DNA from 2 places in the Agromyces arachidis genome. Region 2 is predicted to be linked to the other one. Evidence: predicted binding sites of a transcription regulator. Region 2 holds the regulator's gene; the other holds the start of a gene.
The links. The regulator HrcA, encoded in region 2, represses chaperone genes, less so after heat shock. The targets are predictions, from matches to a motif close to TTNGCACTCGNNNNNNNCGAGTGCNAA.

Region 1 (4,255 bases), on a different contig from region 2:
CCGGGCAGCGTGCCCTTCGAGCCGGCGACGAGGCCGGGCGCGAAGTCGGCGCTGTAGTCGGCGAGGTTGCCGTCGACGAAGTACAGCTTGTCGCCGGGGTAGCCGCTGCCGACGAGGGCCGGCGTGATGACCTTCGCCTGGTCGAACGTGATCAGCGCGATCGCGTCGGGGTTGGCCGCCGTGACCTCGGAGATCTGCGCGTCGAAGCTCGAGTCGCCCTCGTTGAAGAGCGCCTCGGCGACGACCTCGCCGCCCGCGGCCTCGAACGCCTCGCGCGTGAACTGCGCGAGACCGGTGCCGTAGGCGTCGTTCAGCACGATCAGGCCGAGCGTGGCGTTGCCGTCCTCGGCGATCAGGTTGCCGAGCACCTCGCCCTGCAGGACGTCGGACGGAGCCGTGCGCCAGTACAGGTTGTTGTCGTCGTACTCGGTGAAGTCGGCCGACGTGTTGGCCGGCGAGAACTGCACGACGCCGGCGGCGACGATCTGGTCGATGACGGTCTTGGAGACACCCGACGAGGCGGCGCCGATGATCGCCGAGACGTCCTGCGAGAGGAGGTCGGTGACCGAGACGGTCGCGGTGTCGGTGGTGGTGTCACCCGAGTCGCGGTAGACGACCTCGACCTGGATGCCCATGTCGGCGTCGTTGATGTCCTGCGCGGCGAGCGCCACACCCGCCTCCTCGGGCGGGCCGAGGAACGCGAGCGCGCCGGACTGCGGCAGGATCGTACCGACCTTGAGGGTGAGGTCGCGCTCGCCCGCCTCGATGGGCTGGGCGTCGCCGGTCTCGGCCGGGGCCTCCGACTCCTCGGGCTCGGTGTCGGCACCCGTGCTGCACGCGGTCAGGAGGAGGGCGCTCACGCCGGCGATGGCGATGCCCGTCCAAGCTGCGCGACCCGAGCGCGAGGACCTGGCCTTCGCGAATACGCTCATGTTGCTCCTTGGGACTGAAGGAATGGGACACATTCCGGCGTCTGGCGACGCCGATGGTCTCGACAGTATTGCCCGGCCCATGTGGAAACAAGGAGATCCGATCACAACCCGGTAACACCCTCCCGATGGCGGCCGCCGCGGCATCCGCTCGCCGTCGCACGCACGAATATGGCGTCCACCGGCCGATTCGCGCACGGATCCCGCACCGTCCCACCGACCCGATCCGCCCCTCCGGCACCCCCGGACGGGGGGTCCGAACGACCGGACCCGCTCGCGGCGCGGCGTTCAGACCGGCTCGAGCGCAGCTCGTCGCGTGGCGCGAGCCCCCCGCAGCAGGTCGAACGTGAGCACCGCGAGCGCGAGCCAGACGAGCCCGAACCCGATCCAGCGCTCCAGCGGCATCGGCTCGCGCAGGACGACCACGCCCACGAGGAACTGGATGAACGGGGCGAAGTACTGGATGAAGCCCATGTACGTGAGCGGGAGCCGCCGCGACGCGGCGGCGAACAGCAGGAGCGGCACGGCGGTCACCGCGCCCGCCGACAGCAGGAGCACGGTGTGCCACGCGCCGAGCGAGCCCATCGACAGCGCGCCGCTCGCCCCGACGAGCACCAGCAGCACCGCCGCGAACGGCGCGAGCCACGCCGTCTCGAGCGTGAGCCCGGACACCGCGTCGACGCGATGGCCGACGCGCTTCTTGATCAGGCCGTAGAAGCCGAAGCTGAAGGCGAGGACGAGCGCGATCCACGGCAGCTGCCCGTACCCGACCGCCAGCACGACCACCGCGACGATCGAGATGCCGACGGCGGTCCACTGGGTGGCGTTCAACCGCTCGCGCAGCACGAAGACGCCGAGGAAGACCGTGACGATCGGGTTGATGAAGTATCCGAGCGCCGCTTCGACCACCTGGCCGTTGAGCGTCGCGAAGACGTAGGTCAGCCAGTTGACGAAGATGAGGACGCCCGCCGCCCCCATGGTGAGCACCACCCGGCGGTCTCGCAGGAGCGCCCGGAAGGAGCGCCAGGAGCGCGTGAGCACGATCAGGAGCGCACAGAAGACCAGCGACAGGAGGATGCGCCAGGCGACGATCTCGACGGGCCCCGTGGGCGCGAGGGCGAGGAAGTAGATGGGGAGGAAGCCCCACAGGCCGTATGCGGAGACCGCGTAGGCGAGGCCGCTGCGACTGAGTCCCGCGCGCTGCGGTCGGGCGTCGGCGACGGTGGGAGTGCTGGTCACCGGACCAGCCTACGCTCGGCCTCCGGCCGCTCGTCGGCGCGCGACTGCCGCATTCCGTGCAGATCCCGACAGACGCGAAGCGGCCCGGATGCCGTGTGGCATCCGGGCCGCTTCGAAGCGTGCGTACCGACTAGCGGACGACGACCGCGAGCACGTCGCGGGCCGACAGCACGAGGTAGTCCTCGCCGCCGAACTTGACCTCGGTACCGCCGTACTTGGAGTAGATCACCTTGTCGCCGACGGCCACGTCGAGCGGGACGCGGTTGCCGTTGTCGTCGATGCGACCCGGGCCGACCGCCACGACCTCGCCCTCCTGGGGCTTCTCCTTGGCGGTGTCGGGGATGACCAGGCCGGAAGCGGTGGTCTGCTCGGCCTCGACCTGCTTGATGACGATGCGATCCTCGAGCGGCTTGATGGAAACCGACACGGTTGACCTCTTTCTTGACGAAGACTGGGGTTAGCAGCCTCTGAACGAGAGTGCTAACCAGAGTCTAGGGGGGTTCTGGCACTCGTGCAACGTGAGTGCCAACCGCCATGCCGCGGGTGCTAGCGTGGCCGGGTGGAACGCGCCGAGCTCGTCGAACTGCTCTCGCCCGAGGGGCTCGACCTGCTCGATTCGCTGCCCCCGTGGACCGCCCGCGCCGACGTCGTGAAGCTCGTCGCCGACCTGCGCGCGCAGGGCCACTCCCCCGGGCTCGTGGCCGCCGTGCTGACCCAGTCCCGGCTCCGCGCGAGGGCCAGGTCGAAGTTCGGCGAGTTCGCCGACCGCATGCTCTTCACCGAGGCCGGCCTCGAGCAGGCGACCCGGCTCCGCGTCGCAGCCCTCCACGCCGGCCGCTACGCACGCGCCGGGCTCCGGCACGTCGCCGACCTCGGCTGCGGGATCGGCGGCGACGCACTCGCCTTCGCCGCGATGGACCTCGAGGTGACCGCCGCCGACGCCGACGAGGTCACCGCGGCCATCGCCTCCTTCAACCTCACGCCCTTCCCCCGGGTCAGCGTGCTGCACTCGATGGCCGAGGAGGTCTCGCTGGGCGGGATCGACGCCGCCTGGCTCGACCCCGCGCGGCGCAGCACGTCCGGCGGGACGACGCGGCGCCTGGCCGACGCCGGCGACTACACCCCGTCGCTCGACTTCGCGTTCGGCCTGGCCGAGCGGATGCCGGTGGGCGTGAAGCTCGGACCGGGCACGGACCGGGACCTCGTGCCGGAGGGCACCGAGGCCCAGTGGGTCTCGGTCGACGGGGACGTGGTCGAGCTGGCCGTCTGGACCGGCCTGCTGGCCCGCCCGGGCGTCGGGCGCGCCGCCCTCGTGATCCGCGGCGATGCGGCGCACGAGCTCGTGGCGCCGGCCGACAGCGAGGACGCCCCGGTGGGCCCGCTAGGGGACTACCTCTACGAACCGGACGGCGCCGTCATCCGCGCACGCCTCATCGGAGACCTCGCCCGCGCGAACGGCGCGTGGATGCTGAGCGACGGGATCGCCTACATGACGGCGGATCGGGAGTTCGACACGCCCTTCGCGCGCGGCTTCCGGGTGGTCGACCGCCTGCCGGCCGACGAGCGCCACCTGCGGCAGGCGCTGCGCTCGCGCGGGGTCGGCACGCTCGAGATCAAGAAGCGCGGCGTGGACGTCGACCCGGCAGCCCTGCGCACCCGACTGAAGCTCAAGGGCGAGACGTCGGCCACCGTCGTGCTCACCCGCGAGGAGGGGCGCCACGTGGCCCTCCTCGTGGAGCGCCTCTGAACGGCGGCCGCGCGCGGGGGCCGGCTCAGCGGGGCAGTGCGCCGAAGACGATGGCGTAGTACCCGATCCACACGCCGGAGAACACCAGGCCGGTGATCCCCGTGCCGATCCCGATGAACGCCGGGATGCGTGCGTGCTCCTCGCGGCGCAGGCCGAGCACGCCGAACACGATCGCGGCCACGGACACCGGCAGCATCCATCCCACGAACAGCGAGGCGATCGCGCCGACGACGCCGAGGGCCGCCGCGAGCCGGCTCCAGACGCGCCGCTGCTCGTCGTCGTCGGCGTCGTACTCCGGGGCCGGCTCGGGGCGACCGACCGCGAGCAGCTGCCCGGTGGG
Region 2 (4,255 bases):
TCGTTCGGCATGCAGTCGGCGGTGCCGCACGTGCTCGCGGCACTCGACCGCACCCACGACCCGGCGCGGGTGCCGCTCGTGGTGCGCTGGGCGCGCGCCGCCGGCCTCGACGTCAGCCTCGACCTGATCTACGGCACGCCGGGGGAGTCGCTCGACGACTGGCGCACCAGCGTCGACGCGGTGGTGGCCGAACGCCCCGACCACGTGAGCGCCTACGCGCTCATCGTGGAGGACGGCACGAAGCTGGCGCGGCAGATCCGCCGCGGCGAGCTCGCGCCGATCGACGACGACCTGACCGCCGACATGTACGAGCTGGCCGACGACCGGCTCACCGCAGCCGGATACGAGTGGTACGAGGTCTCGAACTGGGCGACCGGTGACTCGCACCGTTCCCGTCACAACCTCGGCTACTGGCGCGGCGACGACTGGTGGGGCATCGGCCCCGGGGCGCACAGCCACGTGGGCGGGGTCCGCTGGTGGAACGCCAAGCATCCCGCCGCCTACGCGGAGCGCCTCGCGGCCGGGGTCTCGCCCGCCGTCGGCCGGGAGACGCTCGATGCGGCGACGCGCGAGACCGAGCGGGTTTTGCTCCTCACCCGGATCCGCGAGGGACTCGAGGTCGCGTCGCTGCGCACCGCCGGCCGGCACGCGGTCGCCGGACTGATCGCCGACGGCCTCGTGGACGCGAAGAACGCCCTCGCCGGGCGACTCACGCTGACCCGGCGAGGGCGTCTGCTGGCCGACGCCGTCGTGCGGCGCCTGCTCGAGGAGTGATCAGCTCACGAACTTGATTGCGAGCGGGTAGGTGTACGGTTCGCCCTTGTTCGCGGTCACCGCTGCGATGATGCTGAACACGATGCGGACGATGTACACGGCAACCAGCAGCGGGACGCCGATGACGGCGAGGATCACCGTGACCGACAGTATCCAGCCGACAACCTCGGCAATGAGCATTGTCAACTGGAAGTTCAACGCGGTGGCCGAGTGATTCCGCACGAAGGCCCCGCGGTCCTTCAACACCAGGTAACCGATCAGAGAAGGCCAGAATGCGAAGATCGCGCCGCCGATGTGGATCAGGGTGGCCCACAGCCGCTGGTCGGGCGGGCTCATCTCCTGGGCCGCGCCGGCGGGTCCGCCCGCGGGCGGGGGCGGCGGGGGCGTCCCGCCGGGAGGGGGAGGCGGAGGCGGCGGGGGAGCGGCGTCGCCCGGAGGCGGCGTGCTCGGCGGGTTGGGCGGTGTGGGAGGTGGTGCGTCGGACATGATGCTGGCTCCTTGGTCGGTCGCACGCCGTGTCGCGAGGCGTTTCCTCATGCTGGCACAGGGCGACGCGCCGGTCGAGGGGTCTCGGACCGGCGCGTCGCGGGTCGCCGGCGACTACTTGATGAGTCGCAGTGCGAAGGGGTAGCGGTAGTGGCGGCCCTCCTTGGCCTGCAGGAACGCGATCACCGAGAAGACGACGCCGAGGATCCACGGCACGTACAGCAGGATGCCGAGCACGGCGCCGACGCCGAAGGTGACGACCGTGAGGATGGTCACGACGATCCAGAGGGCCACCGTGGCCAGGGTCAGGGTGATCTGGAAGTTCAGCGCCTCCTTCGCCTCGGTGTTCGTGAACGAGCCGCGGTCCTTGAAGACGAGCCAGATGATGAGCGACGGCAGGATGCCGAGGATGCCGCCGAGGTGGGCGAACGAGCCCCACTGGACGTCCTGCTCGTGCGAGAGCGGCGCGGCGGGCTGGGGAGCGGGCTGGGGCGTGGGGTCGGTCATGCGGGACGAGGCCTTTCGGGTTGAGGGGGATGCCGTGGTCGTCCGCCCGCGCGGGGGCGATCGCCCGTGGCGATGCACACGCTACTGCCGAGGGGCGCGGCCCGGCAACGGTGGCGTGGAGGAATCTCGCGGTAGGATTGGCAGTCACGCGAACCGAGTGCTAAGCCGGGTCCGCGGGACGGTCGGTCGTGGAGGGAAGCGAGGGTCATGGTCTCGGAACGCAGTCTCGCCGTCCTCCGCGCGATCGTGCAGGACTACGTCGCCTCGCGCGAGCCGGTCGGATCCAAGACCATCGTCGAGCGCCACCACTTCGGCGTGTCGGCGGCGACCATCCGCAACGACATGGCCCTGCTCGAGGAGGAGGAGCTCATCGCGGCCCCGCACACCTCGTCGGGGCGCATCCCCACCGACAAGGGCTACCGGGTCTTCGTCGATCAGCTCGCCGACATCCGGCCCCTCACCACCGCCCAGCGGCACGCGATCGAGACCTTCCTCGGCGAGTCGAACGACCTCGACGAGCTGCTCGCACGGACGGTGCGCCTGGTCTCCCAGCTGACCCGCCAGCTCGCCGTCGTGCAGTACCCCAGCTTCACCCGCGCCCGCGTGCGCCACGTCGAGCTGGTCTCGCTCGCGCCGACCCGGGTGCTCTGCATCCTCATCTCGGACTCGGGCCAGGTCGAGCAGCGGCTCGCCGAGCTCGACCAGCCGGTCGACGAGGAGACGCTGCACCGGCTCCGCAACCGCCTCAACGAGGTCGCCGCAGGGCTCACGATGACGGATGCCGCGGCCGCGCTGTCCCACGAGACCGCCGACGCCGACCGCGCCCACGCCGAGGTGCTCCGCACCCTCGCGGCGACGCTCGCCGACCAGGCGAAGCTGACCCGGAGCGATCGGCTGGTCGTCGCCGGCGCCGCGAACCTCGTCCGCACCGAGCAGGACTTCGCCGGCAACATCCTCGGCGTCATCGAGGCGATCGAGGAGCAGGTCGTGATCCTCCGGCTCTTCGGCGAGATGAACGCCGACGAGCCCCTCGCCGTGCGCATCGGCCGCGAGAACGCGGCCTACGGGCTCGGCGAGACCTCCGTCGTGTCGAGCGCGTTCGAGATCCCGGGGCGCGACGTGTCGCGACTGGGGATCGTCGGTCCGACCCGCATGGACTACTCACAGAGCATGGCCGCCGTACGCGCGGTGGCCCGGTACCTCTCGCGAACGCTCGGCGAGAACTGACCCGCGCGGAGCCGCCCGAGCGGCGGCATCCGTCACCGGCAATCGAAAGGAATCCGCCTCCGTGGCAGACCACTACGAGGTCCTCGGCGTCTCCCGCGACGCCAGCCCCGACGAGATCAAGAAGGCGTACCGCCGCCTCGCCCGCGAACTGCACCCCGACGTGAACCCCGGCGCCGAGGCGTCCGAGCGCTTCAAGCAGGTCACGCACGCGTACGACGTGCTGTCCGACCCGAAGCAGCGTCAGCAGTACGACCTCGGCGGCGGACAGGGCGGGTTCAACGGCGCCGGCTTCGGCGGCTTCGGCGACATCTTCGAGACGTTCTTCGGCGCCGGGCAGGCCAGCCGCGGCCCCCGTTCACGTCGCGAGCGGGGCCAGGACGCGCTGATCCGGCTCGAGGTCGGCCTCGAGGACGTGATCTTCGGCACGCACCGCGACATCGAGGTCGACACCGCGGTGACCTGCGAGACCTGCCACGGCTCGTGCTGCCAGCCCGGGACCTCGCCAGTCACGTGCGACATCTGCGGCGGCACCGGGCACATCCAGCGCGCCGTCCGCTCGCTCCTCGGCAACGTGATGACCTCGAGCCCGTGCGGCTCGTGCCGCGGCTACGGCACGATCATCGCCACGCCGTGCGCCACCTGCCAGGGGCAGGGCCGCGTCCGCGCCCGGCGCACCGTCTCGGTCGACGTCCCGGCCGGCGTCGACACCGGCGTCCGGCTGCAGATGCCGGGCTCCGGCGAGGCCGGCCCCGCCGGCGGACCCAACGGCGACCTCTACCTCGAGGTCAAGGTGAAGAACCACGAGGTGTTCAGCCGCAACGGCGACGACCTCCTGTGCACCCTCGAGGTGCAGATGACCGACGCGGTCCTCGGCACGACGGCGAAGGTGGCGGCGCTCGACGGCGACGTCGACCTCGAGCTGAAGCCCGGCGTGCAGTCCGGCGAGATCCTGACCGTGCGAGACCGGGGCATCACGCACCTGCGCGGCGCAGGCCGCGGCGACCTCAAGGTCGCGGTGCACGTCGTCACGCCGACCAAGCTCAGCCACAAGGAGCGCGAGCTCGTGCAGCAGCTCGCCAAGCAGCGCAAGGCGCAGCCGCCCCAGCTCGGGCACTTCCAGCAGGGCCTGTTCGCGCGGCTGCGCGACCGGTTCCTCGGGTGACGCAGGCTCGGATGCCGCGATGAGCAGCCTCTACCTCGACGAGGACCTCGACCTCGACGGCGTCGCCGCCGGGGACGAGGTCGTGCTCGCGGGCGATGA

Region 1: the regulator HrcA is predicted to act here: its motif matches at 2,671-2,697, upstream of groES (co-chaperone GroES).

The regions. Positions count from the first base shown of each region.
Region 1 is NZ_JBRBDK010000005.1:221,210-225,464, reverse strand. It holds gene ACUY4T_RS09270 (ABC transporter substrate-binding protein) at 1-932, opposite strand, end outside; gene rarD (EamA family transporter RarD) at 1,218-2,168, opposite strand; gene groES (co-chaperone GroES) at 2,299-2,595, opposite strand; gene ACUY4T_RS09255 (class I SAM-dependent methyltransferase) at 2,728-3,915, shown strand; gene ACUY4T_RS09250 (hypothetical protein) at 3,941-4,255, opposite strand, start outside.
Region 2 is NZ_JBRBDK010000008.1:63,993-68,247, reverse strand. It holds gene hemW (radical SAM family heme chaperone HemW) at 1-774, shown strand, start outside; gene ACUY4T_RS11610 (DUF4870 domain-containing protein) at 775-1,110, opposite strand; gene ACUY4T_RS11605 (DUF4870 domain-containing protein) at 1,375-1,767, opposite strand; gene hrcA (heat-inducible transcriptional repressor HrcA) at 1,975-2,994, shown strand; gene dnaJ (molecular chaperone DnaJ) at 3,056-4,156, shown strand; gene ACUY4T_RS11590 (16S rRNA (uracil(1498)-N(3))-methyltransferase) at 4,176-4,255, shown strand, end outside.